DNA from 2 places in the Paenibacillus sp. FSL K6-2441 genome. Region 2 is predicted to be linked to the other one. Evidence: riboswitches for the same ligand, from Rfam matches in the RefSeq annotation. Region 2 holds a riboswitch; the other holds the start of a gene.
What was found. Region 2 has a riboswitch for FMN ahead of ribD (bifunctional diaminohydroxyphosphoribosylaminopyrimidine deaminase/5-amino-6-(5-phosphoribosylamino)uracil reductase RibD). Riboswitches for the same ligand answer to the same signal wherever they lie in the genome.
Positions count from the first base shown of each region.

Region 1: linked by a shared signal. The riboswitch ahead of NSQ80_RS04975 (DMT family transporter) and the one ahead of ribD (bifunctional diaminohydroxyphosphoribosylaminopyrimidine deaminase/5-amino-6-(5-phosphoribosylamino)uracil reductase RibD) in region 2 are both predicted to bind FMN.

Region 1 covers NZ_CP150174.1:1,165,292-1,181,335, forward strand. The annotation lists gene sdaAA (L-serine ammonia-lyase, iron-sulfur-dependent, subunit alpha) at 1-259, shown strand, start outside; gene NSQ80_RS04935 (MFS transporter) at 415-612, opposite strand; gene NSQ80_RS04940 (IS110 family transposase) at 901-2,145, opposite strand; gene NSQ80_RS04945 (ArsR family transcriptional regulator) at 2,551-2,889, shown strand; gene NSQ80_RS04950 (SDR family oxidoreductase) at 2,979-3,740, shown strand; gene NSQ80_RS04955 (methionine ABC transporter ATP-binding protein) at 4,303-5,067, shown strand; gene NSQ80_RS04960 (methionine ABC transporter permease) at 5,085-5,753, shown strand; gene NSQ80_RS04965 (MetQ/NlpA family ABC transporter substrate-binding protein) at 5,771-6,640, shown strand; gene NSQ80_RS04970 (glycoside hydrolase family 18 protein) at 6,753-8,039, shown strand; FMN riboswitch at 8,146-8,302, shown strand; gene NSQ80_RS04975 (DMT family transporter) at 8,437-9,453, shown strand; gene NSQ80_RS04980 (diguanylate cyclase) at 9,583-9,846, shown strand; gene NSQ80_RS04985 (glycoside hydrolase family 52 protein) at 10,120-12,255, opposite strand; gene NSQ80_RS04990 (AraC family transcriptional regulator) at 12,414-13,439, shown strand; gene NSQ80_RS04995 (hypothetical protein) at 13,483-13,722, shown strand; gene NSQ80_RS05000 (hypothetical protein) at 13,736-14,122, shown strand; gene NSQ80_RS05005 (IS1595 family transposase) at 14,647-15,552, opposite strand.
Region 2 covers NZ_CP150174.1:2,711,088-2,727,131, reverse strand. The annotation lists gene NSQ80_RS12490 (purine-nucleoside phosphorylase) at 1-14, shown strand, start outside; gene NSQ80_RS12485 (pyrimidine-nucleoside phosphorylase) at 36-1,367, shown strand; gene NSQ80_RS12480 (D-alanyl-D-alanine carboxypeptidase family protein) at 1,748-2,938, shown strand; gene spoIIAA (anti-sigma F factor antagonist) at 3,029-3,382, shown strand; gene spoIIAB (anti-sigma F factor) at 3,412-3,840, shown strand; gene sigF (RNA polymerase sporulation sigma factor SigF) at 3,852-4,607, shown strand; gene NSQ80_RS12460 (chromate transporter) at 4,686-5,228, opposite strand; gene NSQ80_RS12455 (chromate transporter) at 5,225-5,827, opposite strand; gene deoD (purine-nucleoside phosphorylase) at 6,067-6,774, shown strand; gene NSQ80_RS12445 (stage V sporulation protein AA) at 6,917-7,558, shown strand; gene NSQ80_RS12440 (stage V sporulation protein AB) at 7,558-7,980, shown strand; gene NSQ80_RS12435 (spore germination protein) at 8,006-9,652, shown strand; gene lysA (diaminopimelate decarboxylase) at 9,765-11,093, shown strand; gene NSQ80_RS12425 (peptidylprolyl isomerase) at 11,236-11,673, shown strand; gene tlp (small acid-soluble spore protein Tlp) at 11,741-11,968, opposite strand; FMN riboswitch at 12,157-12,319, shown strand; gene ribD (bifunctional diaminohydroxyphosphoribosylaminopyrimidine deaminase/5-amino-6-(5-phosphoribosylamino)uracil reductase RibD) at 12,611-13,732, shown strand; gene ribE (riboflavin synthase) at 13,732-14,406, shown strand; gene NSQ80_RS12405 (bifunctional 3,4-dihydroxy-2-butanone-4-phosphate synthase/GTP cyclohydrolase II) at 14,554-15,795, shown strand; gene ribE (6,7-dimethyl-8-ribityllumazine synthase) at 15,862-16,044, shown strand, end outside.

The DNA.
Region 1 (16,044 bases), 1.5 Mb from region 2:
GATCTGTGATCCCGTTGGCGGTCTCGTCGAAATTCCTTGTATCGTGCGTAACGGCTTTGGGGCGGTGAATGCGCTGGCTGCCGCCGATATGGCCTTGGCCGGTGTGCGCAGTGCGATCCCGTCGGACGAAGTCATCGACGTGATGCTGGAGGTGGGCTCGGCGATGCCCAGCCGCCATCGCGAAACCGCGCAGGGCGGGCTGGCACAAACGCCTACCGGCCGCAAAATCATGAAGGAGCTGCGAAGCCGGAAGAAGTAGAAGGAGTTGCTCCAAAGGTTTTCTTTTTTCAGAGGTAGGGTATGGATTTTGACGGTCGATGACCGAACCCACTTTGCGGGAAGCGACCATCGCGAGGATCGAGCCCGGGAAGATGACCAGTCCGGCATGGCTGGCGGTTAATCCGAAGCGATGCACTAAAATTTGCGGCAGCAAAAACAAGGTGGCAAAGCTGCCAGCGATACGGCCGACATGATCAAGGCCATCGCTTTGCCGCGCCGCTGGATCGGAACGTAACGGGATAACGTAACCATCGACAACGAAACGACCGCTCCGGCACCGGATGCTTGCACGATGCGAACGGCGAGCAGAATCCAGAAGCTCGGGCTAAACAACCCGGCGACGGCGGCGAGGCCCAGTGTTGTTCGAAAATTATCGAATGATTGAAATATATCATGCCTTACCTTATGATATAAATAGGGGAGAATGAATTCATCACGAAATTTAGATATAAAGTCCAGCGGTATGATGTCAAGCTGTTGATTTAATCGAATTGGAAATTTCCCGTGCCTGTTGAGCGCGGAGTCACGAAAAAAGGGCGCATCAAACCAAACCCAGCCAAAAACCATGTCAGATACCAGATTTTTACTGGGAATTCGTGAAGGACTAAGGCAAAGGAGGCGTTAATCCTTGGCGCTATTCACCTTCCTTCGAGGCGTGTAGAGTTGGCCGCTGCGTAGCAGCACATCGACCAGACGCACGAGTTTTCTTGCCGTTAAGACGAGGGCGCGTTTGTGTTGATTCTTGGGCACTTCGTGATACTTCTTCCGGTAATATTCACCGAATTCTTCATCGCGCATCCTAACCGAGTTGGCAGCTTCAACGAGGTAGTAGCGCAGGAATCGGTTGCCGGATTTGATGCGGGCGGTGTCCTCCGCCTCGAAGACGCCGGACTGGTGCCTGCGCCACGTCAGACCCGCGTACTTGGCGACGGCGGCTTGATCCTTGAACCGTTCAATATCGCCGAGTTCGCCGAGCAGACCGGCTGCATAGACTTTGCCGATGCCGGGCACTGACAGCAAGCACTGAGCGCCTTGAATGCCGTCGAGGACCCGCTCGATCGCTTTGTCGAGATCCTTGAGCTGCTTCTGGATGCTGCGGATGGATTCGATGGAGGTGCCGAGCACCAGGTCAATCGAATCCTCCACGACCTTGGACAGCCGATAGGAGGCGCGGGCAGCTTGCTGAATGCAGCGGGCGACCCGCTCGGGATCGGGGAAACGATTGCGTCCCTTGTCCCGCAGATAGTCGGCCAGATCGGCCACGTCCATCTCGGCGATGTCATCGAGGCTGAACTTCTCGGAGAGCATCTCCATGAGCGCATGGCCAAACACGGAGCTGTCGACCTCGGTTGTAAACGCATTGCACTTGTAGAACAGGTTCTGCAAGAAGTACTGCTTCTCGCGAGCCAAGTTATGGACCAAGTGGAAACGCATGCGCGTGAGGCGTTGAAGGGCGACATACTGCTCCTGCATGACGATGGTGGTCGTCAGGCGGCCGAAGCGCAGGCGATCCGCAATGACCCAGGCGTCGAGCCGGTCGGTCTTGTCCATATCCGCATAGGCTTCTCTGAACTTGCTGATGAGCTTGGGGTTCAAGGTGAACACCTTGGCCTTGCGCTCTCGAAGCGCTGGATCCTGATGCAGGTACATGGCAGGGTGCCAGCTGTAGACGGAAGTGGCTTCCAAGCCGATGTGAATCTCGGTGACGGCCAACTTGTCCGCTGCAGCGACGATTTGGTCACGCAAGTGCGAGGCGCCATTCAAATTGTTTTTGACGGTGAGTGTCTCAAGCTTGTCACCGTCAGCGTTCATGAAACACGCTTCGAGCTCTTGCGAGCTCACGTCAATACCGACAAAAAGCTTCAAGTGAAATTCCTCCTTTCGCTAGGGATTCAGGGAATGGACGCTCCGGGATGCCTCCGGCGCACGCGCAGATCTATCACCCTCGCGTATGAGGACACACTTCGGGCCATGAGCTGCCCCGGATCTGCTAAAACCGGGCATGGGATGCCGAAGGGAACAGCCAGCGGGTAAGAAGCTCAGACGCGTACCGGAGAAACAGACTTAAGGAGTAGACGATGCTACTGGAGGCAGAAGGATTTCCCCGAATGGACCCTACGTTCCATTGTCCAGAGGCATACCGGAAAGTCCAGTCCCTGATGGAATTTTCAAAGAACAAGCTGGAAATTTGGAGGCTGTTTTCCATCCCCCGGGGGGATGGAAATGAACCTAAAAGAGCTTTTTAAAGATACTATACGAGGAGTTTTCCTTATGAAGGTTCTATATCACCCCGAACGGGATGAAATCCAATTGTCTTCCGTGTTGTACGCTTTAAGTGACCCGATTCGGCTTAGCGTTGTGGCGGAAATGCGCCGCTGCGGCGAACAGCCTTGCAATCATTTCGAGGTTCCCATCGCCAAATCGACGTTGTCGCACCATATCCGGACGCTGCGGGAAGCCGGCGTCATATCGACTCGGATCCAAGGCACGCAGCGGTTTATTTCGTTGCGGGAAGTGGATTTGGAGTCCCGCTTCCCAGGTTTGCTGACCTCGATCTTGGAGGCTTATGAGAAAACAGAACATAAAGAGCTAAACGTCAAATCGAAGTAAGATGATAAGCTGATCGTTAAAATAATACGAATATCCGATTAGGTAGAGACTTGAGCTATAAATCGGAGCCAAGGGGGAGCGTACCCGTGTTGAATATTGATCTCTCAGGACAAATCGCGCTGATTACCGGAGCAACCGGCCAGTTAGGCCGGGTAATCACCCGGACGTTGTCCGCTTGCGGAGCGAAAGTGGCGATTCACTACGTGAATAATGAAGCCAAAGCCCAGGAATTGCTGCAGGAGATTACCGAAGCCGGCAGAGAAGCGATGATCGTGCGAGGCGATATCACGAAGGAAGCGGATATCCAAGCGATGAAAGCGAAGGTAGCGGCCGAGCTTGGCGATCCGGATATCGTCGTCGCCAATGCCGTGGTGCAGTATAACTGGACCTCGGTTCTGGAGCAGCCGGCAGAGGATTATGTGAGCCAATTTGAATCCTGCGTTCTGCAGAGCGTGTTTCTGGCCAAGGCGTTTATTCCGGCGATGATGGGCAAAAGAAAAGGTCGCTTCATCGGAATTAATACCGAGTGCGCCATGCAGAATTTCCCCAACCAGTCGGCGTATACGGCAGGAAAAAGAGGCATGGACGGCGTTTACCGCGTCCTGGCCAAGGAGGTTGGGGAGTACGGGATTACCGTTAATCAGGTCGCCCCGGGCTGGACGATCAGCGATCGCGACCGCGAGCTTGCGGATCGGAATGATGCCGCTTATATCGCTGGAGTTCCGCTGAAGCGGCGGGGGGAAGATCAGGATATTGCCAATGCGGTTGCGTTCCTGGCTTCCGAGTTAGCCGGTTTTATCACGGGGGCGTACCTCCCGGTGACCGGTGGAAATGTCATGCCGGCCATCTAGGCCCATGACGACGACCAAGCTCTCGGGCAAGCAAGCCACCCCGAAGGCATACCTATCGGTACTCGGCCTGTGCTGGCTTGCGCTTGGATCGAGCGCCGCGGTACACCGCAGCCTTTGGGCATAGAGCTGCCGGTTGAAGCTGCATTGCCGGACTTAGACAGCGGGCTTCAGGAGGAGACCGGCCTGCTGCTGGCGCGTAAGCGGAGCGGAGCCCATCCGGAGCCTGAGCCGTGTCTTCTGCGAGTAGACAGCTATTTGTCCGACCGGATAGAAAAATTTGAGCAACTCGCATCGACCTGGGAATCCCAAAGCCCAAATACGGCCCCGGCTTTGTCATGTTGGATGAAGTGTTCATTTCTGTCCTGCAGGAAGTGTGGAACATGAGATTAGGGTAAGAACCGCTAAGGGAGTCTTGGCGGTTCTTTCTTTTTTCTCTTTTATAATAAACTTGAAAAATTAGTGACACAGATGCATAAATGGTCTATAATCAACGGAAGAAAGCATAATGTAACAGAATGATCAAATAAGTAATACAGTCGCCGGAGTGAGAGGAGGGACGCTTATCATCACGTTGGAGCATGTCAGCAAGACGTACAGCTTGCGAAACGGGCGATTTGAAGCGTTGCGCAATGTCTCCCTGCAGATCCCGGAAGGCACCATCCACGGCATTATCGGGCCCAGTGGGGCAGGAAAATCAACGCTGCTGCGAATGATGAACGCTCTGGAGCTGCCGGATCAAGGGAAAGTGACGGTTCTGGGCCAGGAGCTCACTGCGCTCCCTGAAACTGCGCGGCGCGAGGTGCGGCGCTCGATCGGCATGATCTTTCAGCAGTTCCACCTGCTGAATAACCGGACGGTCAGTGGGAACGTGTCGGTACCGCTGGAGCTCGCCCGCTTGCCCAAGAAGGAGCGCGCCGAACGCGTGCGGGAATGTTTGCGTTTCGTCGGCCTGGAGGACAAGGCCGGCCAATATCCGGCTTCCCTCAGCGGGGGGCAGAAGCAGCGGGTGGCGATTGCACGGGCGCTGGCGAGCCGGCCAAGCATCCTGCTGTGCGATGAGCCGACCTCCTCGCTGGACCCGAAAACCACGGCAGAGATTCTCGAGGTGCTGCTGCATATCCACCGGACATTAGGGATGACGATCGTGATCGTCACGCATGAAATGGACGTGGTGCGCAGCATTTGCCAAGGGGTTTCGGTGATGGAAGAGGGCCGGATCACCGATGCGTTTACGCTCCAGCGGAACGATGCGGAAGTGGGCACCGCCGCAATGGCTGGTTACCACGCTTCGTATCGGGAGCAGTTGCTTGGCGGGATGGAGGTGTAAGGGCGTTGGATTTTCTCATGATGATGTGGGATGGTTTCGTCCAGTATCGCAGTCAAATTGGCGAAGCGATCGGCGAGACCTTCGTGATGGTTGGGATCGCGCTGCTGGCGGCCTTACTGATTGGCTTGCCCCTAGGTACAGCCTTGTATCTGACCGGTAAAGGCCAGCTATATGAGCACTCCCTGAGGTACGGCCTGCTAAACGGGATCGTGAACGTCGTTCGCTCTTTTCCGTTCCTGCTGTTGGTGGTGTTTATGATTCCGCTCACCCGCCTGATCGTTGGCACGGCGATCGGGACGCTGGCCGCCTCGATTCCGCTGGCCGTTGTGGCAATCGCTATTTATGCGCGGTTTGTCGAGCAATCGCTGCTGGAGGTGCCGCGCGGCGTAATTGAATCGGCACGGTCCATGGGGGCGTCCAAGCTGCAGATCATCACGAAATTTTTGTATGTAGAAGCCCGTCCCGGCCTAGTGTTGGGGTTAACTTCCTCGACGATCAGCTTCATTTCCTTTTCGACGGTCATGGGTGTGGTCGGCGGCGGAGGGGTTGGCGATTTTGCCATCCGTTACGGTTATCAGCGGTTCGAAACCGAGCTGATGGCTGTGGTGATTGTGCTGATGGTAATTTTGGTGCAAGGAATTCAATTTATAGGAAATGCGTTGTCCCGATGGTTGGATAAACGCTAACAATGGAGGGAGAAACCATGCTGAAAACAGGAAAATGGATCATGTCGCTCGTACTGCTGATGTTGGTGCTGAGCGCTTGCGGTAATAACAGCAACACCTCAAATAACGGGACAGGTGTGGGAGCACCGGCAGCGGCGGATACGGAGACGACAGAGAACGGAACCACGGAAACTACACTGAAGGTGGCTTCGTTGATTCCGCCGATGACGGACATCCTGGAGCTGATCAAACCGCAGCTGAAGGAAGAGGGCATCAACCTGGAAGTTGTGATCTTGTCCGACAATGTGCAGCCAAATGATGCGCTGGCGAACAAGGAAGTGGATGCGAACTTCTTCCAGCACGTCCCTTGGATGGAGGAGTACAATAAAAACAAAAACGCCAACCTCGTTCCGGTTCAGCCGGTGTATCATGCGGTATACGGCGCTTACTCCAAACGTTATAAATCCATGGAAGAGCTCCCGGACGGAGCAACGATCGTGATCGCAAACGACGCGTCTAACGGAGGACGCTCCCTTGACATGCTGGACAAAGCCGGCGTGATCAAGCTGAAGGAAGGCGTAGGGATTAACGGGACTCTTGCGGATATCGTAGAGAACAAGCATAATTATAAATTCGAGGAAGTTGACCTGCTCATGCTGGCCCGGATGCTGGACGATGCCGATTTGGTGCTGATGACCCCGGCTTATGCCAGCCCGCTGGGACTTACGCCGAAGAAGGATGCCTTGCTGACGGAAACCGTCGAATCGGCATTTGCAATCACTTTGGTGGCTCGTGAGGACAACCGTGATTCCGAGCCGATTCAGAAGCTGGCAAAGGCGATTTCCAGTCCGGAGGTCAAGAAGTTTCTCGAGGACAATTACGACGAGATTGCGATTCCGGCGTTCTAATTCAGTGTCCTGACACGAAATCTCGACACGGCGCCTTGCTGATCGGAATAGGTCAAACTTCCCTCTTCATAGGATGATGTTAGCATATGATCCATATGGAGGAGGGGAGTCGATGCAGGTTCATATCGTCCAGCCAGGCCAAACGACGTATAGTATCGCACAAGCCTATGGCGTACCTTATGAGGATATCGTTGAAGCCAATGAATTGCCGAATCCGGAACAGCTCGTGGTTGGACAAACCTTGGTCATCCCGATTGTCGGCAGCTATTATTGGGTTCGGCCTGGGGACAGCTTATGGTCGATCGCCCAGCGATTTGGATTAAGTTATCAAGAGTTAGCCCGCGTTAACGCCATTAGCGTAGAGCGCCCCCTTTCGATCGGGTTTCGGCTGTACATTCCGCCGCGGCCGCGAAGAAGCGCTGAATTTAACGCTTATGTAGAACCGCGCGGCGGAACGGTTTCTCCGGCGCTGGAGGAAAGTGCGCGGGAAGCAGCGCAGCACCTGACATACCTGGCTCCGTTTAGCTTCTTAGCGCAACGGGACGGATCGCTTCGAGAGCCTCCGCTAAATCAATTTCCGGAAATTGCCCGGGCGAACCGGGTCGTGCTGATGATGGTGATCACGAATCAGGAGAATGATCAGTTCAGCGACGAGCTTGGCCGGATCTTACTCAACGATATCCCGATTCAAGATCGTTTTTTGGACAACATCGTCACGACAGCAAACAAATACGGATTTCGCGACATCCACTTTGATTTCGAGTATTTGCGGCCCGAAGACCGGGAGGCATACAACGCTTTTTTGCGTAAAGCCAAAGCGCGGTTCGCGGAGCAGGGCTGGCTGATGTCGACGGCTTTGGCGCCCAAGACCAGTGCCGGTCAGCAAGGCAAATGGTATGAAGGACATGATTACCGGGCCCACGGTGAAATTGCCGATTTTGTCGTGATCATGACCTATGAATGGGGCTACAGCGGTGGACCGGCCCAGGCGGTGTCGCCTATTGGTCCAGTCCGCCGGGTTCTTGAATATGCGCTGACGGAAATGCCAGGCTCCAAAATCATGATGGGGCAAAACTTATATGGGTACGACTGGACGTTGCCATTTGTGCCGGGAAGCACCGCACGGGCGATTAGTCCGCAGCAGGCGATCCAAATTGCCGCGCGGCATGGAGTCGCCATTCAATACAGCGAGCGGGATCAGGCACCGTTCTTCCATTATTGGGATGCGGAAGGAAGGGAACATGAAGTCTGGTTCGAGGACGCCCGCTCGATCCAAGCCAAGTTTAACCTGATCAAGGAGCTGGGGCTGCGCGGAATGAGTTATTGGAAGCTGGGTTTAAGTTTTCCGCAAAATTGGCTGCTGCTCGAAGACAATTTCGAGGTGGTCAAGCGGGGATAAAGATGAATTGTTGGGACATGATCAGGCTTTGTGATTTTTGCAACAGAGTCGCTTGACAGCCTGCGTTATGATAGAAACAACTTAAGTAATCCAAAATTAAATGAATAGAGATCTTCGGGGTAGGGTGAAATTCCCGACCGGCGGTGAGGTTTCGGCAAGAGGGAACCGCAGCCCGCGACTCGCAGATGGCCTTCACGGCCCGAAGCGACTGACTTGGTGAGAATCCAAGGCCGACGGTAAAGTCCGGATGGGAGGAGATCAATGAAGCTGAAGTTTGAATCAGGGACCTGCCATGGTCGCCTGCCAAGCTTATTTGGTCAGCCCCCGCAAAGCCTTTAGGAAGGTCGATGCGGGGGTTTTCTACGTAGACCCTCTATTCAAGAAGGGGACAGACACCATGGAGAAAGTCAAAGTAAGCAGTGGTATCCAAATTTCTGCTGGATTGAATGCAGGGGCACTTACGGGCGCATCCGGTCAGATTCAGCACTCGCCCAGAACGGCTCAAGCACGCAAATCGCGCAGCGGTTTCTGGCTTGTCGTGTTGGGTGCAGCATTGTGGGGCGTAGACCCGTTGTTTCGGGTGATCCTGCTGAAGTCGCTGACCTCGGCGCAAATCGTATTGATTGAGCATCTGATTATCGCGCTTTTTGCCATACCGGTCTTATGGAAAAACCGCACCGAGCTTAAAGGGCTTGGTTGGCGTCAAGGGGGCGCGCTGCTATTTATTTCGTGGGGCGGTTCGGCCATCGCCACGATTCTGTTTACGTTGGCCTTGTCAAGCGGTGACCTGAATGCAGTCCTGCTGCTGCAAAAAATGCAGCCGCTGTTTGCCATCTTGCTGGCCGGATTGCTGCTTAAAGAGAAGCTGCCGCGCCACTTTTTCGGATATCTGCTTATCGCGTTGCTTGGAACGTATTTGCTGACCTTCGGGTTTACGATGCCGATTGGGCATTGGAGCGATTTTGTGCAGATCGGCAGCCTGTTGTCGCTAGGCGCTGCCGCATTGTGGGGCGGATCCACGGTGATGGGCCGGTTGATGGTAGGGACGATGAAATATGAGACGGTGACATCGTTGCGGTTTATTTTGGCACTGCCGCTGCTGCTGGCTATCACTTGGAATGAAGGGGCCGCCTGGAGCCTGCCGACCGGCACCTCGCAAATCGCCGCATTTTCCCTCAATATGCTTGGACAAGCGTTGTTGCCGGGGCTGCTAAGCCTGCTCGTCTATTATAAAGGGCTGACAACAACCAAAGCGTCGGTCGCCACTCTGGCGGAGCTGAGCTTCCCAATGGTTGGCGTTCTGATCAACTGGATTGCGTTCCAGCAGTTGATTACAGTAGCCCAGGCATGTGGATTCGTGCTGATTTGGGGCACGTTATTCCTGATCTCCCGTCAGGGAGATACCAACCAATAATCCAGCAAGTCGATGAAAAAGCGGGATTTCCTCCTGTCCCACAGGATGGAAATCCTCGCTTTTTTTTTCATTCTCCACACCCCTCTTTGGTAAAATTTGTTATGTGATAATAAAAAGTATCAAAAAAGGATGAAGATCATTTGGCGGGATGGAGACGGTGGAAAGTTTCATGTTGGATTTCCAAAGAATCGGCGGGCCTTCATGCACCATACGCGGGAGACATTGCGGCAATGCTGGAAGGAGGGGATTCCCGCCTCGTTTATTTTGATCGATGTCGACCACTGTAAGACGATTAACGACTCCTTTGGCCATCATATCGGAAACGAGCTGCTGCAGGAATTCGCCGGGAAGGTCCATCCTCGACTGCGGGAGGGGGATTTGTTTGGCGCATAACAGCGAAAGGCCGGGCCCATTAGGGCCCGGCTTTTGAAGATTTCAGAAAGTATAAACTTCGGGGCACTGGCATCCTGATATCGCAAGAAAAACTTCCGCTAAACGCGGTCTGTCTACTTTGAATGTACGTCGACAGACGTTTTTCTTAAGATATCAGAAAGTATAAACTTCGGGGCACTGGCATCCTGATATCGCAAGAAAAACTTCCGCTAAACGCGGTCTGTCTACTTTGAATTTACGTCGACAGACGTTTTTCTTATGTTGCAGGCGGGTTTATTTCTCGTCCAGCCACAAAATCGCTGTTACACCGCGCGGATAATACCGGCTGCCGCAGATCACGCCGGCCATCATCTGGTCGCTCCAGCTCCAGTAGGCGTTCTTCTCGGAAGTCAACCAGGCCACATGCGCCGCATCGGCAGCTTGCCCTCGTTCGTCCCAAGGGAGGCCGAGGATCCGGCGGGCGATGAACTGGCAGAGATAAATTTTGCTGAGCCAGGAGTTGTTGCTCGTCGAGGACAGCTTCCAGCCACCGTCCTCGAACAGGCAGATCCCCGGCTGCAGCACCGTGTTCAGATGCGTGGAGAGCGCTGCGATATATGCGCCGAACCGACCGTTTGGATCCAGCGCTTCCTCGCAGCCGGTGTAAAGCGGGAAGATGAGCCCCTCGATCGCAGGAATGATCTTGGAGTCATTGTTCTCTTGAATGACGGCCGGAATGTAACCGCCTGGCAACAGGTGCGAGGTAATCGTGCCTGCGCACAGCTCGGCTTGTCGTCCGGCCAGCGCAGCCGCCGTTTCGCGGCCGTTGTCGCGAAGCAGCTTCTCCATTGCGACGTACGCCGCCCAGCTCTTGCCGGCCAAATAGATGTTGTTCCGCGCTTGCCCCAGCGAGACATCCAGGCTGTCATAGGTGGTAATCTCCGCTCCGCCCATCGTTCGGGAGCTGTCGAGGCCCATGATGCCGGTACGCTGGGACGGGTCAGGATGGTCGCGGTTCACCATGCTTTCCAGACATTGCTCTAGGATCGGCAGGTTGCGGTCCAACCATTCGCGGTCGTTCGTTTGATGCACGTAAACGGTGGCGCTTAGCACCCAGTTGACGAGCTGCTCATGAGTCATGTGAGAGAAGCAGTCATCGATCGCATGCAGCTCATAAGACGAATAGCCGGGACGGGAGAACGAGTTAGCCACGCCCATGTCATGCGTGAAGCTGATGCCGCCAGGATATTCGGTCGGATCCCCGGGAAACCGCACCGTATCCCGATAGCTGTAGCGGCTGGTGTAAAGGTCGAGTTCGTTTTTGACCGTCCATGGATTCATTTTTAGCTCGTAAAACAACTGGTCAACCAGCAAATCAAACGTATTCATCATCCGGTATTCGCCTTCATTGACGATCCAGAGCGGTTTGCCGTCATGCTCCAGCAGCTCAGTGGAACCGTAATAGCTGCGGATGGCATGCGCGAGCATAAACTTCTGGTCCTCGCTTAACTTGGCGTCGTTAACAAGCGCGTCCGCTTGGCGGGCGACCTCCAGCTTGCGGTCGAATTGTGCTAACGCATATTCAGCCACTTCTTCGATGTTCGCGAAATACCGCGTATAGTAGTAGGACGCATCCATCCCGGTCGTGACGTAACCGGCACGGTAGAAGCAAAGCGCAAAGCGGTAGGTGGCTTTCTCGCCGGCCGGGGTATCCATAAGCAGCGCGCCCACCGGCCCAAGGCCAAACCGGAGGTTTTCCGGAACCTTTGGCTTAAGAATCGATTCCATCTTAAAAAATCCGGCGCTGGTAATCCGCGGATCGCTCGCCGCAATAGCGGTATGGCGGCCTTGGCCAATGCCGCAAATACGTCCGCCCGTCACGTCCTCCAAGCGGCGGATGGCGCTGACAGGGTCATTGTTTTGCAGACCAAAGAAGGCTTTGCGCGTCGACGTTCCCCGGGTGTTGTCCACCGTGATCTCTGCAAGCACGGCCGGCATCAGCGCGAAACGCAGCTGCTCTTCCGTTGCCGTCTCGGGGTCAGGCACGCCTTCAAACGGAGAGATCAGGCGGAACGTCAAATCGCCGGCTTGCCATTCGTCAATCGCCGCACCAAACCGGCGGTCGATTTCGCTCCGGTTGTACGGGGTGATGAGATCGCTTTCTTTTTGCTGAACGGAATGCTGCTGGCTGGAGCCTGAACCGCTCTCCTCGGTCGTATAACGATCCCGCTCGTCCAGACCTTCGCCGAAGAACGGTAAAGCCCGGTAACGCTCTTGCCCATCATCCTGCAGTCCAATGTAGATGTTCTGTTTTGGCGGGCTGCCCAGCTCAAGGTCGAAGCCGCCGCTTTGGCCGGGATAACCTAGCGTAAAGCTGGCGAACGCTCCCATCGGGGAGTGATGCGCGTTAAAAAATATATTTTTACCCAAGTTAATTACCTCCTGTTCAATTCACAGCGGTTATGCTAGTTTGATTATAACAAGGCTTTGGAGGAACGCCCATGTCCAAACCGCCAATCGATTTATCCAAAACGTTCACGGTGGCGAGGCGGGGGAAAGCGATTATATAAAAAAGCGGAGGGATAAGGGTGGCTAGAGAGCATCAGGTTACCGAGTATATGCTGCCAAATATGGATTCGACGTTTAAGCTCTTTGCCGCGCATTTGCGTACGGTAACGCCGGAGTGGTCGTATCCGCGCCACAGCCACCCGCTGTTTGAGGTGAACTTGCTGCTGGCAGGCAGCCAGGAGATGATCGTCGGCGGCAAACGTTATGTGCAGCAGCCCGGCGATTTCCTGCTGCTTCGCCCTGAAGACGTGCATGAAAGCCGGGCGCTGGGGACGGAGCCAATGACGTATTATTGCTTGCATTTTAACGTCGACGAGCCCGTGCTTCGCGAGCTGTTGTGCCGAGGCGAGACACCGCTTCACACCGCAGACGGGCCGCTGGCCCAAGTCATTCGGCCGAGCTTGGACAAGCTGATCGCGCTTACCTCGGACGGGTCAGGTGCGAAGCTGGCGGACAAGATGCGGGCGATGGCTGCGGTGTTCGAGCTGTTTGCCGGCCTGAGCGAAGGGCTGGCAGAGCAGGAGTCCGGCGCGCCGAGCAGCCGGATGAACCGGATCGCGGCGGAGATCGCCGCCGCGCTGGAGCGCAGCGTCGAGGAGCCGGAGACGGCCTGGAGCGCGTCAACGTTGGGGAACGCAAGCTCCGGCAGCAATGGCGCCGGCGGGGATGGCTCCCATGGCAGCATCACCGGCGGAAGGAGTTCCGGCAGTAGCGTCTCCCGTGGTAACGGCTCCCACGGTCGTCGATCCGTCGACGTTCTGGACGGGGACCGGTCGCGTGAGACCGTCGCGGCGGTTACCGCTGGACTTGGGTACAGCGCGTCCTCCTGCAATCGGATCTTCCGCAGCGTGTACGGGATGTCGCCGCGCCAGTATTTATCGGCGCTGAAGCTAAAGAAGGCCAAGCTGTTGCTGATGGAGCCGGAGCTATCGGTCGAAGCCGTCTCGATACGACTTGGCTACAAGGATATTGCCCATTTCAGCCGTCAGTTCAAACGTTGGACTGGGGAATCGCCGGGCAAGTTTAGAGCACGATTTCATATTTAACTTTGAATTCATATCCATTTTAAATTGAAAGGGGCTAGCTGTTTTGACCATTGAAAATGAAAGCGCTGACTTATTGGCGTTACCGCGAAGCAAGCGGATTGTCTTTTTTGGCGACAGCATTACGGAGAACGGTACGTATATCCGGAACTTGGAGGCTTTTTTCCTGAAGCATCTGCCGGAACACCGGCTGGCCGCCGCTGGCGGAGGCGCTGCAGCAGGCCGAGGCACTGCTGCCGGCGATCGAGCGCGCCGCCGTGATGTAGGGCGGCGCGGAGAGCGCTGAGGCGCGCGAATGGATGGGGTTCGCGCGCACCGACCTATACTTCGGCGCCTTCGCGGACGCCGACCTGGCCCTGCTCGAGCAAGGCTGGCACCTAGCCTACTGCCGGCTGAGCCACCTCTACGGCTGCCCGTACGCCGCCGGGCAGATGGAAGCATTTCGCGCCTGGCTGACCGCGAAATACGGGCTCGCCCCGAAGCCGGTGCTGCTCGTCTCCGGCGACGCCGATCTCGACGTGCCGTTTGAGGAGAACGGGGCGGTGCTTGAGCGCACCTACCGGGCACATGGCGGCACGGTGACGACCATCCTCAAGCCAGGCGGCGGCCATCACCCGCACAGCTTGCCCGACGTTACGCCGATTATGCAGTTTGTCCTTTCTTCGGCTGCGAACCGAATACAGTAGCTGCCTATAGCCGTCCGATGTGTATCGGACGGTTTTCGTTAGGGGAGGGGAACATAGTCTAGCCGCGCTCTTTTCAACGATTATCCCGTTGCATCAGGCAATGAAGAAAGAAAAAGAAATATGATATGCAAAGTCGAAGTAAGATGCTGCAAGAAAACCGATAAGTACGGATATATGCGATAGGGGGAACAGAATCTCTCTGCGGCCCTTTTTTTGACGATTATCCCGTTGAATCAGCTGGTGGAGAATGAGAAGGAAGTAGTCAAGTCAAGTACAGTAGTAAAAAGATGCTGTGAGAAAACCGATGGATAGGAACATATGAAGGAACATATGAGCGACAACTCACTGAGTAGAGATAGATTGCGAAAAAAATTCGGTATAGCTGAATTCGGTATAGCTGTAAATGGGTCGATCAGCTGTGCTCGAAAGTCAAGGTAGGAGGCTCCTATTTCGTGTTGTTTGGCATTCCAATCAGCACCTCTATCATTGCTATTAATAACCTCTTAGTACCTCGATTAGCAGGTTTACGCCGCTGCTGCAAGGAAGGGCTTCTGACCACGTGCGATTAACTGGCGGTAAGGGATCGCTGGAATGGACAGGCACATTTGCAGCAGGTCCTGGCGCATTTCTTCCTCGGAAAAGGTCATGCGCAGGTAACGGCGGACGGTGTACTCATTCAAATACGCCTGCAAATGCGTTATCCCCAAGGCAACATACGTGCGTCTGATAGAGTCCCTCGCTTCTCTCACAACTCTCCGTAGGGGCAGATACATCCGATGAACGAAAGGGAACCACCGCTTGGTTGAGGTATGGACGTCTACATGCTTGTTGATGAACTCCGCGAGATCGCGCCGGGTAGCCCATTGCTCGCCTCCTCTTTTATGCGGTATCAGTTGGATCTTCACTCGCTCGGGCTCACCAGACTCCGTGACCGTGCAGCCGGCGACGACTGCGGTGGCATAAGGTTGAGAAGCTGGATGAAAGCGGTTGGTATCCGTCCCATACTGATCGCGGTTCACCTTTACCTCTCCGGAGAGCAGATTCCGGGCATCACATTCACCGAGGATATGGCGGATTTTGTGCAGCATGAGCCACGCGGTCTTGTAGGTAACTTGGATTACCTGACTCAACCGCAGCGCCGAGATACCGTCGGGAAGCAGAAACAGTTCCATGGCTTGGAACCACTTCACCAAAGGCAGATGGGTTCTTTCAAAAATGGTGCCGACCAAAGGCGAGGCTTGATAGCCGCATCTTCTGCACTCAAACAAAGGAAGTCGTCGGGAGGACAGGCGGGTGCATTTGGTATAAGCGCAGCGGGGGCAAACAAATCCGTTTGGCCACTTCATAGCGATGATCGCCTCGATGCAGTCGGCTTCACTTTGAAAACGGCTACTGATAGATTGAAGCTCTGCATTCGTATAAAAACCCATGCCCGATCCCTCCAATTTAAATCCCGCTAACTCAACGAATATGAACATATGTTCCCTTTGTTATCATTATACCAAACACCTGTTCGTGAATCAAGAAAAATATCCCAGATAAACCATCTTATCTTCGTAAAAACGGAACGATCAGCTCCACGGGCTATCTCATTTCTATCCCGCCTATGGAGTTCCCAGTTCTGAACCAAAGGGATAATCGTGTAAAGAGGCGTAGTTAGAAGATCCCCTTCGTCGATCTCCCCATTCTGAACCAAAGGGATAATCGTGCAAAAAAGGCGCGGTGAGAAGATCCTCTCCTAGATTCCTCGTTCTGAACGAAAGGGATAATCGTGTAAAAGGGCAAGCGGTTGTGAACATTGTTCGAAGACCTGTCACAATACTCCGGGAATTTCTGACAAACCTCCGGGTTTCTATCGACTCTTTTTTGGTAGTATGGTATTATGATAGTCTGATAACGTATTAGCGGACTAAAGCGAGGTT
Region 2 (16,044 bases):
TTGGCGAAGCTTAAGAAGAACGGAGGCAGGGAGCGATGAGAGCGGTAGATCTGATCCGTAAAAAAAGGGACGGCCAGGAGCTGACGAGCGAGGAAATTGGCTTTTTGGTCAAAGGGTACAGCGAGGGGCAGATCCCCGACTACCAAATGTCCGCATGGGCGATGGCCGTTTATTATCAAGGGATGAGCGCCCGGGAGACGGCCGACCTGACGATGGCGATGGCCGGTTCCGGGGATACGATTGACCTCGGCTCCATCCGTGGCATTAAGGTCGACAAGCATTCGACTGGCGGGGTTGGCGATAAAACAACCGTCGTATTGGGCCCGCTCGTGGCGGCTGCCGGCGTGCCGGTCGCGAAGATGTCCGGCCGGGGGCTGGGGCATACCGGCGGGACGATCGACAAGCTGGAAGCGATCTCGGGATTCTCTGTAGAGCTTACGAAGGAGCAATTTTTCCGCCAGGTGAACGAAATTGGCCTCGCGGTCGTCGGCCAAAGCGGCAATATGACACCAGCTGACAAGAAGCTGTATGCGCTGCGGGATGTCACCGCGACGGTGGATTCCATCCCGCTGATCGCCAGCAGCGTCATGAGCAAGAAGATCGCCGCCGGCGCAGATGCCATTGTGCTGGACGTCAAGACCGGCAGCGGCGCGTTCATGAAGACGCTGGAGGACTCGATCCGTCTGGCCAAGGCCATGGTTGATATCGGCACGCAGGTTGGCCGCCGCACGGTTGCCGTGATCAGCGACATGGACCAACCGCTCGGTCACGCGATCGGCAATGCGCTGGAGATCAAGGAAGCCGTCGCAACGCTGCGGGGGGAAGGCCCGGCCGATCTCGAGGAGGTCTGCCTGATCCTGGCGTCGCACATGCTGATTCTCGGCGGCAAGGCGTCGAGCGAGGAAGAGGCTAAAGCCATGCTGGTCGAACAGATCAACAGCGGGCAAGCGCTGGAGAAGCTGAAGCAAATGGTTGCGGCGCAAGGCGGAAACACGGAGCAGATCGACCATCCAGAGCTGCTGCCGGAAGCGGAGCTGAAGGTGGACGTGAAGGCGACCGCGGGCGGATTTGTTGAATCGATTCAGGCTGAGGAGATCGGCCTCGCCGCCATGATGCTTGGGGCGGGCCGGGAAACGAAGGAATCCGTCATCGACTTGGCTGCCGGCGTAGAGCTGCGCAAGAAAATCGGCGATCCGGTTGAGGCGGGCGAAACGCTGGCGGTGCTGCATCTGAACCGCAGCCATGAAGCAGGCCTCGCGGAGGCGGAGCGGCGCATTCTAAACGCTTACGGCATTTCCAGCACGAAGGTGCCGCGCCGGCCGCTGGTTTTTGCGCTGGTGACGCCGGACGGGATCAAGCGGTTCTGAGCGGTTCGGAATTTGCACCGGACAGCCGAAAGTTGCATGACGAAATAGCGGTATAAAATGGCCTTATTTTCGCTGAACGAAGGATTTATGGAGAAATAGAGGAATGGAATGGCCTTATTTTGGGCTGCAGACGATCAAACGGGGATATTTCCGCTTCCATCCGAAGAATAAGGGTAAAAAGTTCCTCTATTTGCGAATCAACGCCTCATATCAACAAAATAAGGCCTAAAACTTCCCTTATTCAAAGGGTTGTGGCATGTAACGCCAAGAAATCAAACGCCGAAAGGCGTTTTTTCTTTTGGTGCCAGGAATATTATTCCTCTTTCATGCCGATACTAGGTTAGCAGAATCCAGACTTATGTCTTAAAGGAGGATAAACCTTGAAAAGACGGATGTTGACCTGGTTTGCCGCGTTCGTATTGGCCGTATCGGTGTGGCCGACCACCACCAGCGCAGAACATGGCGGACCGCACGTCGGGGATGATGAAATCGCATTGGCGGAAAATGCGCTGTCCGCCGTCTTGATCGATGCCGATACCGGCACGGTGATTTACGAGAAGAAGAGTCATGAGAAACTGCCTCCCGCCAGCATTACCAAGATTATGACGATGCTGCTGACGATGGAGGCGATCGATAACGGTACACTGAAGCTGACCGATAAGGTGACTGCCAGCGAATATGCGGCATCTATGGGCGGCTCGCAGATCTTCCTGGAGCCGGGAGAAACGATGACCGTGGCTGAGCTGCTGAAGGGCGTGGCCATGGCGTCCGGGAACGATGCGTCCGTGGCGCTTGCCGAGAAAATCGCCGGCTCGGAAAAAGCGTTCGTCAAAATGATGAACGAACGGGCGCAGCAGCTCGGGTTAAAAGATACGCATTTTGCGAACTGTAACGGCTTGCCGGTGGCGGACCATTATAGCTCTGCTTACGATATCGCCATCATGAGCCGAGAGCTGCTGAAGCATGAGGAGATTACGAAGTATACCGGCGCGTACCAGGATTATTTGCGCCAAGGAACAGAGAAGCCGTTCTGGCTCGTGAACACGAACAAACTCGTGCGCTTCTACAGCGGGGCAGACGGCCTGAAGACCGGGTATACCTCGGAAGCGAAGTTCTGCCTTGCCGCTACCGCGAAACGTGACGGGCTGCGCTTAATCGCCGTAGTGCTTGGCGAGCCGAATACAAAAACGCGGAACAGCGAAGTCTCGGCGATGTTCGATTACGCCTTCTCGCAATACGCGCTGCTGCCGATTTATCAAGCGGGGGAAACGATCGGCAAAGTGAAGGTGCAGAAGGGGATGAGCGCTCAGCTGGAGCTGACCGCCGCCAAACCGCTGAACGTGTTGGTCAAAAAAGGCGTGAAGCAAGACAGTATCACACAAAAGCTGATCGCACCGGAAAAGCTTGCGGCACCTATTAAAGCCGGCCAAACGATCGGCAAGCTGGTCGTCTACCAGGATGGCCGCACGTTAACTGAGTTCGAGCTGACCGCCCCTGCGGACATTGATAAAGCGGGCTGGTGGACGTTGTTCAAGCGAACCGCCGCACACTTGTTTTTTGTAGATTCATAGGGCTTTTCTTCTAGTTTTGTCAGGCGGCAGGAATCCGGCCTGAGGTCGTAGAATTGTTGTGTTCATGTCTAGGGAGGAGAGTGAACAGGCGTGAATTTGCATGTGGAAATGGTAAGACACCGCGAGACATTAATTGTACGCTTGAGCGGGGAATTGGATCATCATACGGCGGACAACGTCCGCATGCGGATGGATGAAGAAATTGCCCGCGGAAACTGCCGCAATCTGGTGTTAAGCCTCAAAGAGCTGCAGTTTATGGATAGCTCCGGCATCGGCGTCATCCTCGGAAGATATAAGCTGATCAAGCAAAAGGGCGGGAAGATGGTCGTGTGCGACGTCAACCCGCCGGTATATCGACTGCTGGAAATGTCGGGATTGTTTAAGATTATGTCCATCTTCGAAAACGAGGATATGGCGCTGACGGAACTGGAGGTGGCCCTGTGAATACCAACGCGAATCAAGCCGGGAATTTCATGAAACTTCAGTTTGCCGCGAAGTCCGAAAACGAATCGTTTGCCCGGGTGACCGTCGCCGCCTTCGTATCCCAGCTGGATCCCACGATGGATGAGATCACCGACTTGAAGACGGTGGTTTCGGAAGCGGTCACCAACGCCATCATCCACGGATATGACGGGAACCCGGAAGGGATCGTCACCATTTCCGCCTCTATTGAGGGCGATACGGTGACTTTGATTATCGAGGATCAAGGCCGCGGTATCGAGGATGTGGAATTGGCGAAGCAGCCGCTTTATACGTCGAAGCCGGAACTGGAGCGCTCGGGGATGGGCTTTACGATCATGGAAAATTTCATGGATGAATTCGATGTGACCAGCGAGATTGGCGGGGGCACGCGCATTCGGATGAAGAAGAGGATTGTATCCAAGAAAGCTTTATACAATTAGGGGTTGGAGCTATGGATGCCGAAGTGAAGCAAATCTCGAGAGAGTTTTTGGACGACACGGAAGTGAAACGGTTGATCGCCCTGAGTCAATCCGGGGACAACGCTGCCAGAGACCGGCTGGTGAACTGCAACATTCGACTTGTCTGGTCCGTCGTGCAGCGGTTTATGAATCGGGGATACGAACCCGAGGATTTGTTTCAAATCGGCTGTATCGGCCTGCTGAAGTCGGTGGACAAGTTTGATCTCAGCTATGATGTGAAGTTTTCTACGTATGCGGTGCCGATGATCATCGGGGAAATTCAGCGTTTCCTGCGCGATGACGGGACGCTGAAGGTCAGCCGTTCGTTGAAGGAGATGGCGAACAAGGTTCGCAAGAAGAGGGATGAACTGTCCAAGCTGCTAGGCCGGCTTCCAACCGTGAAGGAAGTTGCCGATGAGCTGGGAGTTACTCCCGAGGATGTCGTGTTTGCCCAGGAGGCGAACAAACCGCCGGCATCCATTCACGAAACCGTATTTGAAAATGACGGCGATCCGATTACGCTGATGGATCAAATCGCTGATGAGACCCAGGAGCGCTGGTTTGATAAGCTGGCGCTGCATGAAGCGATCGACGGCTTAACCGACCGGGAGCGTCTAATCGTGTACCTAAGGTACTATCGCGACCAGACCCAATCGGAGGTGGCGACCCGGCTTGGGATATCCCAGGTTCAGGTGTCCAGGCTCGAGAAAAAAATATTGCAGAGCATTCGCGACCAGATCGCGCAATGAATTGGCAAGCCCTTCGGGCAGCATTTGCCTTAAACGGCACGCTGAACCGAGGGGCTTTTGCATTTATGCAGGTCGCGCTTACACGTAATGCTGGAGCACCAATCCGCCATAAATGAACGCGGCCACGATGACAAGAGCAGGATGAATTTTGCGGCGCTCCATCGCCCAGAACGCGATAGCAGCGATCGCCAGCGTCTGCCAGATGCCGATATCGTCTAAGGGCTCTTTGGCCATCCGCCAGGTAAGGGTGACCATCATGATGGCGATCACCGGCTGCACCAGCAAGGTCATCCCTTTGACGACGCTAGACTGGCGGTATTTGGCAAGCAGGCGGAGCAGCAGGATAAGGCCGGCCGCCGAGGGCAGCACGGTGCCCAGCAGCGCAAGTCCAAGGCCGATCCAACCGCCGACCTCAAAGCCTACGTAGGCGGCGATTTTGGTGGCGATGGGGCCTGGTAAGGCGTTGCCGAGGGCAAGCATATTGGAAAATTCCGCATCCGACAGCCAATGATAGTGGGGCACGATCTCCTGGTACATTAACGGAATGGAGGAGGGGCCTCCGCCATAGCCCAGCAAATTGGCGATCAGGAAGCCAAGCAGCAAGTTCAGCCAATCGATCATGGGCCATCTCCTTCCCCGTCCGGTCGCTTACGCTTGCTGCGGAAGCGCGCCATCGCTCGGTAATGTACGGCACCGTAGCCAAGGAACAACACAATCACGAGCGCTGGATGAACTTGCAAGACCACCAGCAGCAATAGGGCCAGGAGCATGAACAGGATACCGGAGATGACGCCGAGCCCTTTGATTCCTTTTTTCGCAAATTCATAAGCCATGACTCCGAGCATAACGGCGATCACAGGCGAGACAGCCGCGATCATCCCTTTCACGACGCGAGACCCAGCTAGAAGATTCACAGCTGAGAGCAGCAGGAGCATCGCCAGGACACTGGGGAAGATGTGCATGATCACAGCATAGAACGCTCCCAGAACCCCTCTACGCTTATAGCCCAGGTAGGCGGCCATCTTCGTTGCGATGGGGCCGGGCAAGGCGTTGGCGATGGCGAGAATTTCGCCAAACTCTTCATCGCCAAGCCACTGATAACGCTTGACGGCATCGTGCCGGATCAAGGGGATGACGGAAGGTCCGCCACCGTAACCTAACACGCCGGTTCTAACCATGGATACGCCCAGGTCCAAATAATCTTTAAGATGAGGTTTCAAGCGGTTCCCTCCTTTGTTCTTAAGTTACCCGACTTCGCCCAATCCTAGAATAACCAGTCAACCCTATTATAGGGGGAAGGAGAGGGAAGCGGCGAAAAAATGTGCATCGTGAGGCAGGTGCATCAATGCATCAATACGGTTCTGCGGTGATTGCATCCATGTACGATGGTTGTCGCATCCTATATAATAAAGAGCGTTGATATCAATACCAAAATTGGAAGCAAGGGAGATACCAGAACATGAGTGTACATATCGCAGCGAAACCGGGAGAAATTGCCGAAACGATCCTGCTGCCTGGAGATCCGCTCCGGGCTAAATTTATCGCCGAGACGTATTTGAGCGACGTCATCTGTTATAACGAAGTGCGCGGCATGCTTGGCTTTACCGGAACGTATCAAGGGAAACGGATTTCGGTACAGGGTACCGGTATGGGCATCCCGTCGATTTCGATCTATGTGAATGAGCTGTTGAAGGAGTACGGTGTCCAAAATCTGATCCGTGTGGGGACTTGCGGCGGCATGCAGCCGCATGTGCACGTACGAGACGTTATTTTGGCTCAAGCTTCCTGTACCGATTCCAGCATGAACCGCCATGTCTTCAGCGGGTACGATTTTGCGCCGATCGCTAACTTTGAGTTGCTGAAGGCGGCTTATGAGCGCGGCGTGGAAAAAGGGCTGAAGCTGCATGTCGGCAACATTTTCAGCTCGGACATGTTCTATCGCGACGATACGAGTGTGACCCAGCTGCTGATGAAATACGGCGTGCTGGGAGTCGAAATGGAAACCACCGCCCTCTATACCCTGGCCGCCAAATACGGCGTGAAGGCGTTGACGATTCTGACCGTCAGCGACCATCTGCTGACTGGCGAGGAGACGTCGGCGGAGGAACGGCAAACGACGTTTAAGCAAATGATGGAAGTGGCTCTGGATACGGCAGCATCGCTGTAATCCCAGAAGAGCTCAATCGAATCAAGCATGGGAGCGGATGCGTAAGCATCGTCCCATGCTTTTTTTTGCGTGCAAGAGTAAGAGTAAAGCCCCCCCTCGCTTGGCATACTATGGGCAATACGCTAGTGGAAGGGTGGTCAGCATGGAGAATGAGTCCGCGTCCATCGTCTATTTGCGTCTGCGCAAGCAGGTCGGACTTCCCGCCGGGGTGCCGATCCGGCTGCGGGACGTAGCCCGTATGCTGGCAGAGCCGGAGCTGGAGGGCAAGCTGCTGGAGCTGGAGTTGGTCCGGCCGGAGCAACGTGACGGGAATCTGATCGTGATTGATACGCTGCAGGTCATTTCCGCGATCCAAGCGAGGTTTCCCGGGCTGCGGATTGAGCTGCTTGGCGAGCCCCATGTACTCGTGGAAATGATCAGAGCCGAGAAGAAGCCGTCTCTGCTGCTGTTTGCCTTAGTATGGCTGTTGCTCTTCTTTGGAGCGGCCTTGACCATCATGAACTTTCACGCCGACGTCAGCATGCCCGAGGTTCAGGTCCGGATCGTGGAGATGATCACGGGGGAGAAGGACGAGCATCCTTATCTATTTCAAGGGGCCTATTCCGTAGGTATCGGTTTTGGGATGATCGTATTCTTTAATCATTTGTTTAAGAAAAAATGGAACGAGGAACCCACCCCGCTCGAAGTTGAAATGTTCCTCTACCAGGAGAACCTGAACCAATACGTCGTTGCTGAAGAGTACAAAAAAATGCACCGCGCCGATTCAGCGGCGAAGCGAAGCTGATGTCACCTGTTGCTGCGGGGTTGGCGATCTTCCTTGGCCTGGCCGGCGGCATTGCTATTGGCGGAGGCGTGATCGCCTTATTTATCGTGCTCGACATGATTCCGCGCCTGGCCCAGGTGACAAATTCCTACGATAAGGTGCATTGGTATGAAGGGGCGATGATCGCCGGAGCGGTGATTGGCACGGTAGCGGACTTCTGGAACTGGAAGGTGGCCGGGCCATGGCTGATTACCGGCATCGTCGGTTTGTTTAACGGCGTATTCGTGGGGATGCTGGCGGCGGCTTTGACCGAGGTGCTGAACGTACTTCCCATATTAGCCAAGAGGCTGCATATGCAGCGATATCTGTTTGGCTTCTTGCTCGCGATGGTGTTTGGCAAAATGGCGGGCTCCCTGTTTGAGTGGTTTATTTACAGACCGTGATTTGAAGAAACGGAGGTAGATGTGGATGGAGCAGGATACGCAGGAAACGATGCAGGGCGGAATGGATCAGCCGCAGGCGATCCCGGACTTCGTGCCTGAGGAAGAAGAAAATTTTCTGCAGGAGAATTATCCGGAAGAGGAAGCGATCAGACGGAAACGCGAAGCGGAGCGGTCCGATAACGTTGAGGAGTCGGTCATCTATTGGCAGCAAAGCGATGCGATCAGCCGCAGTCTGACGACAACGAAACATACGCTGAAGGAAGTCATCGGAGCGGGAGAGAGCTTTGACGTTGTGTTCCGCGACATGACCTTCGGCGGCAAACGCACCTGCCTGCTCTTCATCAATGGGTTTGCGAGAACCGACGTCATGCAGGAGATCATTAAACGGCTGACGTATTTGACGCCGGAAAATTTAACGACCGGAGCGCTTCGATCCTTCTTCGAGCTCTATATTCCTCATATTCAGGTGGAAAAAACGGAGAAGCTGAGCGACGCCATCAATAAAACGTTAACCGGCATGAGCACGCTGTTTATCGAAGGCGAGCAAACCGCGCTGATCATGGATACCCGGTTGTACCCGACGCGCAGCCCAGAGGAACCTTCGCTCGAGCGCGTCGTCCGCGGTTCGCGGGACGGATTCACGGAGACCTTGGTGACCAACATTACCTTGGTCCGCCGCCGGCTTCGTGACCCAGGACTGAAGCTGGAGATGGTCAGCGTTGGCCGTCGGACCCGCACCGATGTCTGTATCGCCTACATCGATGATATCGTGGATAAGACCCAAGTCGATTCGATCCGTGAGAAAATCAAAGCCGTTAACATCGACGGGATACCTCTGGCGGATAAGCAGTTGGAGGAAGCGATCATTCACCGAGGATGGAATCCGTATCCGTTGGTACGCTACTCGGAACGTCCGGACGTCGTTGCTTCGCATTTGCTCGAAGGACGGGTTGTCGTGTTTGTGGATACATCGCCCAGCGTGATGATATTGCCGACGACCTTTTTTGATCTATGCCAGCATGCGGAGGAGAACCGGCAGACCCCATTCATGGGGACTTACCTGCGTTGGGTCCGCTTCTTTGGGATTTTCGCCTCGCTCTTCCTGCTGCCGATTTGGCTGCTGATCGTCGTTCATCCGGAGTTCAAGCCGGCGGGGCTTGCCTTTATCGGGCCTCAGGAGCAGGGCAAAATCCCTCTCATCGCCCAATTCCTGTTAGTCGAGTTCGGCGTCGATCTGATGCGGATGGCGGCTGTGCACACGCCGACGCCGCTGGCATCAGCGATGGGCTTGATCGCTGCGATCCTGATCGGTGATATCGCCGTCCAGACGGGGCTGTTCGTCAACGAGGTTGTCCTTTATATGGCGGTAGCGGCCGTCGGGATGTTTGCAACGCCGAGCTATGAGTTGGGACTGGCCAATCGCGTCGTGCGGCTCGCTTTGCTTGTGGCCGTGGCGATTTTCGGCGCCGGCGGGCTGATTGTCGGGATCACCACATTTATCGTTTTGCTGACCCTGCGCCGCTCGAATAATTCGTCTTACATGTGGCCGTTCATACCTTTTAATGCAAAGGCGATGGCCGGGGTATTATTCCGCGTTCCGGTCATGACATCCAAGCAGAGACCGTCCTCCAACAAACCGCGCGACAACACGCGAATGCCGGGCAAAAAGTGAGGCTTAGGCTTGTTTAACAAATAACACAAATGATATTCCGAAAAATCCATTTTTCAGTTTCCCGGTTGTTTGCTATACTGGTGTAAAATTGTGAAAGTGGAGGACTGCATAGATGTATTTACACGGTACCAGCAAAATTAATGCAAAAGGCCATCTCGAAATCGGCGGCTGCGATACGGTCGAGCTGAAGCAAACCTACGGAACGCCGCTGTATATCGTAGATGAAGCCCTTGTGCGGCAAAGATGCCGTGAATATATGGGTGCTTTCCGGGCATCGGGGCTGTCTTTCCAGGTCGCCTATGCCAGCAAAGCATTCTGCGTCATGGCGATGTGCCGGCTGGCCGAGGAGGAGGGCTTGTCCCTGGATGTTGTCTCCGAAGGTGAATTGTATACGGCCCTTCAAGCGGGATTTCCTGCGCAGCGAATCCATTTTCATGGCAACAACAAGACGCCAGATGAATTGGAAATGGCGATTTCCGCCGGGATTGGCTGTTTCGTAGCGGACAACTTTACGGAGCTGCACATGCTGCAGGCGCTTGCCGCCGAGAAAGGCGTTACGGTCAATGTCCTGCTGCGCGTAACACCAGGGGTGGAAGCCCATACGCATGAATATATTTCAACTGGTCAGACGGACTCGAAGTTCGGGTTTGATATCGGCAACGGTTCGGCGTTGGAAGCCGTTGATTTGGCCAACCGCAGCCTGAATCTGCATTTGCTTGGCGTGCATTCGCATATCGGCTCGCAAATTTTTGAAGTGGAAGGGTTCCAGTTGGCGGTTGAGCGCGTCGCGGCTTTTGCTATGCAGGTGAAGGATCAGCTTGGTGTGATCTTCAAGGTGGTTAACCTGGGCGGCGGCTTTGGCATTCGTTATACGGAAGGCGACACACCGCTGAAGGTGTCCGATTATGTTGGAGCGATTACGGATGCAGTGAAACGGGAGTTCGCTGATTATCCGCAGCTTCCGGAAATCTGGGTTGAACCGGGCCGGAGCATCGTAGGTGATGCTGGCACGACGCTGTATACGGTAGGTACAAGCAAGGATATCCCTGGCGTACGTAAATACGTGGCCGTTGATGGCGGAATGACGGACAACCCACGTCCGGCGCTGTACGGGTCGAAATATGAGGCGATGCTGGCCAACCGCGCCAACGATGCCAATGAAGAGATCGTGTCGATTGCCGGTAAATGCTGCGAAAGCGGCGATATGTTGATTTGGGACGTAGAGCTGCCGAAGGTGAACAGCGGCGATCTGCTCGCCGTATCCTGCACCGGTGCGTACAACTACGCGATGGCCAGCAACTACAACCGGATCCGTCGTCCGGCGGTCGTGTTCGTGCAAGACGGCCGCAGCGATCTTGTCGTGAAGCGCGAGTCGTTGCAGGATCTGGTCGCATGTGACGTGATTCCAGAACGGATCGCGAAGCAGCCATCGCTGAAATAGGCAGGAGCGATTGAAGCAACAAGGCCTGAGAGGGAGCGTGTATTCGTTCCCTGTTTGGCCTTGTTTTGCTTGTACGCGGATTTTCTAGTAAACTGTAAGAGGTTTGTCCCAGACGTTCATATAGAAGGGTGTGTACATTGATATGAAAAAAGGTAAAATCGTTTTGGAAAAAGGCGGAGAAGTCGAAATTCAGTTCCTGCCCGAGGAAGCTCCTGGAACGGTCGCGAACTTTGAGAAGCTGGCCAACTCCGGATTTTATAACGGACTTACGTTTCATCGCGTGATTCCAGGGTTCGTCGCGCAAGGAGGTTGCCCGATCGGCAACGGTACAGGCGGCCCAGGTTACACCATCAAATGCGAAACAGATACCAACGTGACCAAGCATGAGCGCGGGGTATTGTCGATGGCCCATGCCGGCAAGGATACCGGCGGCAGCCAGTTCTTTATCGTCTATGAGCCGCAGCCGCATTTGAACGGAGTGCATACCGTTTTCGGTAAAGTGATTTCGGGTATGGAATACGTGGACCAAATTCGTCCTGGGGATAAAATGAAGGAAGTTACCGTTTGGGACGAAGCTTAATCAGCCAGTAAGTAAGAGGGCCCCGCAAATCCAAGTTGGTCTTGGCGCGGAGCCCCTTTTCATTGAATTAAGATTTTCTTTGGTGAGCGGCTTCGTCTTTGATCTCTTCGCGTAAGCCTTCGATAGCGTGCAGTCGTTTCTCGTTCTTCTCCTCGATTTGCTTCTTCTCCTGAGGGGAGATTTCGTCAGCATGTTCGCTGAGGTAATCTTGTCCTTCACGGAAATTCTTAATCGTGTTTTGGATGCTCCGTTGCAGCTTTTCCACATTGTCGGAGCGATTATCCGGTTTTGCCACGTTCATTCCTCCTGAGAATTGAATTTGTCATACGATATCGTTCTTAAGGTTAGCTCTTTAGGCCGGTTTTTATGCACATCTGCAAGTATCCGCTAGGTGGAGGTTCGCTGGCGTTGTGACAGGTGTGCTTGATTTTTTGCAAAATTAGTGCTAACATTCGTCTTGCAGTCATGCAAATTTAATATTTGGCAATCCTTCGGGGCAGGGTGAAATTCCCTACCGACGGTGATGGCTCATTGGACGCTCGTTCGATGAAGCACAAGTCCGTGACCCGCAGCGCTTACGTAAGCATGCGGCTGAGCCGGTGAGATTCCGGGACCGACAGTATAGTCTGGATGGGAGAAGGAAAACGCGAGAGCACGTACGTTATTTTATTTGCGAAGGTGTTCATACCTAAAGAGCTTCAAACGATCAAGTTCTATTTTTCACATATATACGATGGTGAAGAGTCTTGACGTTGCCAAGCTTTCGTTTTGGTCCATTGTCGTCTTGTACGATCTCAGATCGTGTCGTGGCGACAGGGAGGAGACGAAGGTGCTCTTTTTGATATGCGTAAAACCACTCTCATTTCAACCCTGCCGGATTGCGGCAGGGTTGTTTTTGTATTCTTCGCTTCACGGATTGGTGTAAGGAGGACCGCGGATGAAGGTGATTGACGACGAATATTACATGGCTCTAGCGCTGGACATGGCGGAGCGCGCGCAGGGACAAACCGGGACCAATCCGGTCGTTGGTGCCGTTGTCGTGAAGGACGGGGCATTGGTTGGGCTGGGTACGCACTTGAAGCGGGGAACACCGCATGCCGAGGTGCATGCCCTGAACATGGCCGGTTCCCAGGCAGAAGGCAGCACCGTTTATGTCACCTTGGAGCCCTGCAGCCATCACGGGTTAACGCCGCCTTGCGCAGAGCGCTTGATTCACGAGAAGGTGCAGCGCGTCGTAGTTGCCTGCGAAGATCCAAATCCGCTGGTCGCCGGCAAAGGCATTGAGCTGCTTCGCGCCGCCGGGATTGAGGTGGAAGTTGGTGTGCTGCGTGAACGGGCTTTGAAGCTGAATCGTCGCTTTATTAAGTTCATCACGACCGGCATGCCGTATGTGACGATCAAATCCGCCAGCACGCTGGATGGGAAGCTGGCGAGTCGGACGGGGGACAGCAAGTGGATCTCCAACGAGGGAGCAAGAGAAATCGTCCATACGATGCGGCATCGCCATCAGGCCATTATGGTAGGCGCCTCGACGATCCTCGCGGATGATCCGCAGCTGACTACCCGGTTATCCGTTCCGGGATTGTCGCCCATTCGCATCATCGCGGATTCGACGCTCCGCATTCCAGAGACGGCACAAGTCCTTCGGGATGGGCAAGCTCCCACATGGATTGTGACGACGGAACAGGCTGATCCAGACAAGGCAGCACGCCTCATCCACCTTGGGGCGGAAGTTCTCCGCTGCGGCAGCGGTCCGCAGGTTGATCTACGGAACGCGCTCGTTCAACTCGGACAGCGAGGGATTTCTTCTGTACTCGTAGAAGGAGGCGGACGTCTAAACGGTTCACTATTGGAGCAGCAGCTGGTGGATGAGATCGTGCTTTTCCTTGCTCCCAAGCTGATCGGAGGAGCTGAAGCTCCCTCGAGCTTTAGCTTTGCCGGGTATGATCTAATGCGGGATGCGGTGACCTTGCGCGACATGGAAGTCGAACAAATCGGGGATAATGTGTGCATCCGGGGAGTACCGGTCTGGGCGCAGGTGAAGGAGGGAGATCACTAATGTTTACAGGACTTGTGGAAGAAATCGGCACGATGAAATCGATCAGCCGCAAAGGGGAAGCGATGATTCTGAACATTTCGGCGAAGGTTGTGACGGAAGGCATCAAGCTAGGTGACAGCATTTCGGTGAACGGAGTCTGCTTGACAGCCACCTCGTTTGACGCTTCCTCCTTTACGGTAGACGTGATGCCGCAGACGTTCCGCAACACGAATCTAAAGGATTTGAAACCAGGCAGCCGTGTGAATCTGGAGCGAGCCATGGCGGCGAATGGACGGTTCGGCGGACATATCGTACAGGGACATGTCGACGGAGTCGGCACCATTGTCGGAACGAGCCAGGATCAGAATGCGGTCGTGTTTGAAATTCGTCCAAGTAAGCCTTCCTTATTCAAATACATTATTCCTAAAGGCTCCATCGCTGTAGACGGGATCAGCTTAACGGTGGTCGAAGCGGAAGGCGGGACGTTTACGGTATCCATCATCCCGCATACGTTAGCCGAGACGGTGCTCGCCTTCAAGCGGGCGGGAGATACGGTGAATCTGGAATGCGATGTGCTTGGAAAATACGTGGATCATCTCCTCAAGTACGGCAGAGGCGGTCAGGATACGGAAGAAGCGAGCGGCGGCGAATCGGGAATCAACCTCCCGTTTCTGGCTGCGAACGGGTTCGTTTAAATTTGATTTTAACGGAACGGAGAGCTCTGCGCTAAATAAGACCTCCTAGTTCCGTTAGCAGTGCAAATCGCCCAATGTGTTGAGGAATAACGTCTCAGAGTTCTGTTACATCAGACGATCAACATTTACTTTAAGGAGGGGAAAGTGATGAGTGACATTGTATTAGACCGGGTCGAAGAAGCGATTTACGAACTGATGCGGGGGAAGGTCATTATCGTCGTCGACGACGAAGACCGGGAGAATGAAGGAGATTTCGTGGCACTGGCTGAAAAGGCAACGCCCGAAGTGATCAACTTCATGATCACCCAAGGCCGCGGTCTGGTCTGCCTGCCGATTACGGCGGAACGGGCAGAGGAGTTGGATTTGCAGCCGATGGTGGCGCAAAATACGGATAATCATGGGACGGCCTTTACCGTCTCCATTGACCATAAAGATACAACGACGGGAATCTCGGCATATGAGCGTTCGTTGACGGTGAAGGCGATCATGGATCCCAACGCCAAGCCATCGGACTTCCGCCGCCCAGGCCATATGTTCCCGCTGATCGCCAAGAAAGGCGGCGTGCTGCGCCGCGCCGGCCATACGGAAGCAGCAGTAGACCTGGCCCGGATGTGCGGTGCCTATCCAGCCGGCGTCATCTGCGAGGTCATCAAGGAAGATGGGACGATGGCCCGGCTGCCGGATTTGGTGGAGATCGCCAAAACCTATGATCTTAAACTGATCAGCGTCAAGGACCTGATCCATTACCGCAATGAGAAGGAGAAGCTGGTTAATCGCGAAGTGGAAGTGCGCATGCCAACCGATTACGGCGAATTCCGCGCCGTCGCTTATACGAACGACGTGGATAATAAAGAACACGTTGCGCTCGTCAAAGGTGAGATCAACGGCGATGAGCCGGTGCTGGTGCGGGTGCACTCCGAGTGCTTGACCGGGGATGTGTTCCACTCTCACCGCTGCGACTGCGGACCGCAGTTCGAAGCCGCACTGCGCCAGATTGAGGAAGCTGGCAAAGGCGTGCTGCTGTATATGCGCCAGGAGGGCCGCGGCATTGGCTTGGTTAACAAGCTGAAGGCCTACAAGCTGCAGGAGCAAGGCTTTGATACGGTGGATGCCAACCTGAAGCTTGGATTTCCGGCAGACCTGCGTGATTACGGAATTGGAGCGCAGATCCTCAAGGATCTGGGTGTCCGCAAAATTCGCTTGATGACCAACAATCCACGGAAAATCAAAGGCCTGGAGGGCTATGGCCTGGAGGTTGTTGAACGGGTGCCGATTCAAATGAAAGAGAACGAGGATAACACAAAGTATTTGCATACCAAGCAAGCGAAATTAGGGCATTTGCTCAAATTTGACGATGTGGAGCAGGATGAATCCTCCTCACGCGTCTAAATACGGCGAAGTGAAGTTTCCCTTTAGCAATGATCTAACTCCACTAATAGAAAGGTTTGATGAATCATGGCAAACGTATTTGAAGGGCATTTAGTATCGGAAGGGTTAAAATATGCGATCGTGGTCAGCCGCTTTAATGAATTTATTACAAGTAAGCTGCTTTCCGGCGCCTTGGATGCATTGAAACGGCATGGAGCCAAAGAGGAAGAAATTTACGTCGCATGGGTGCCCGGTGCATTTGAAATCCCG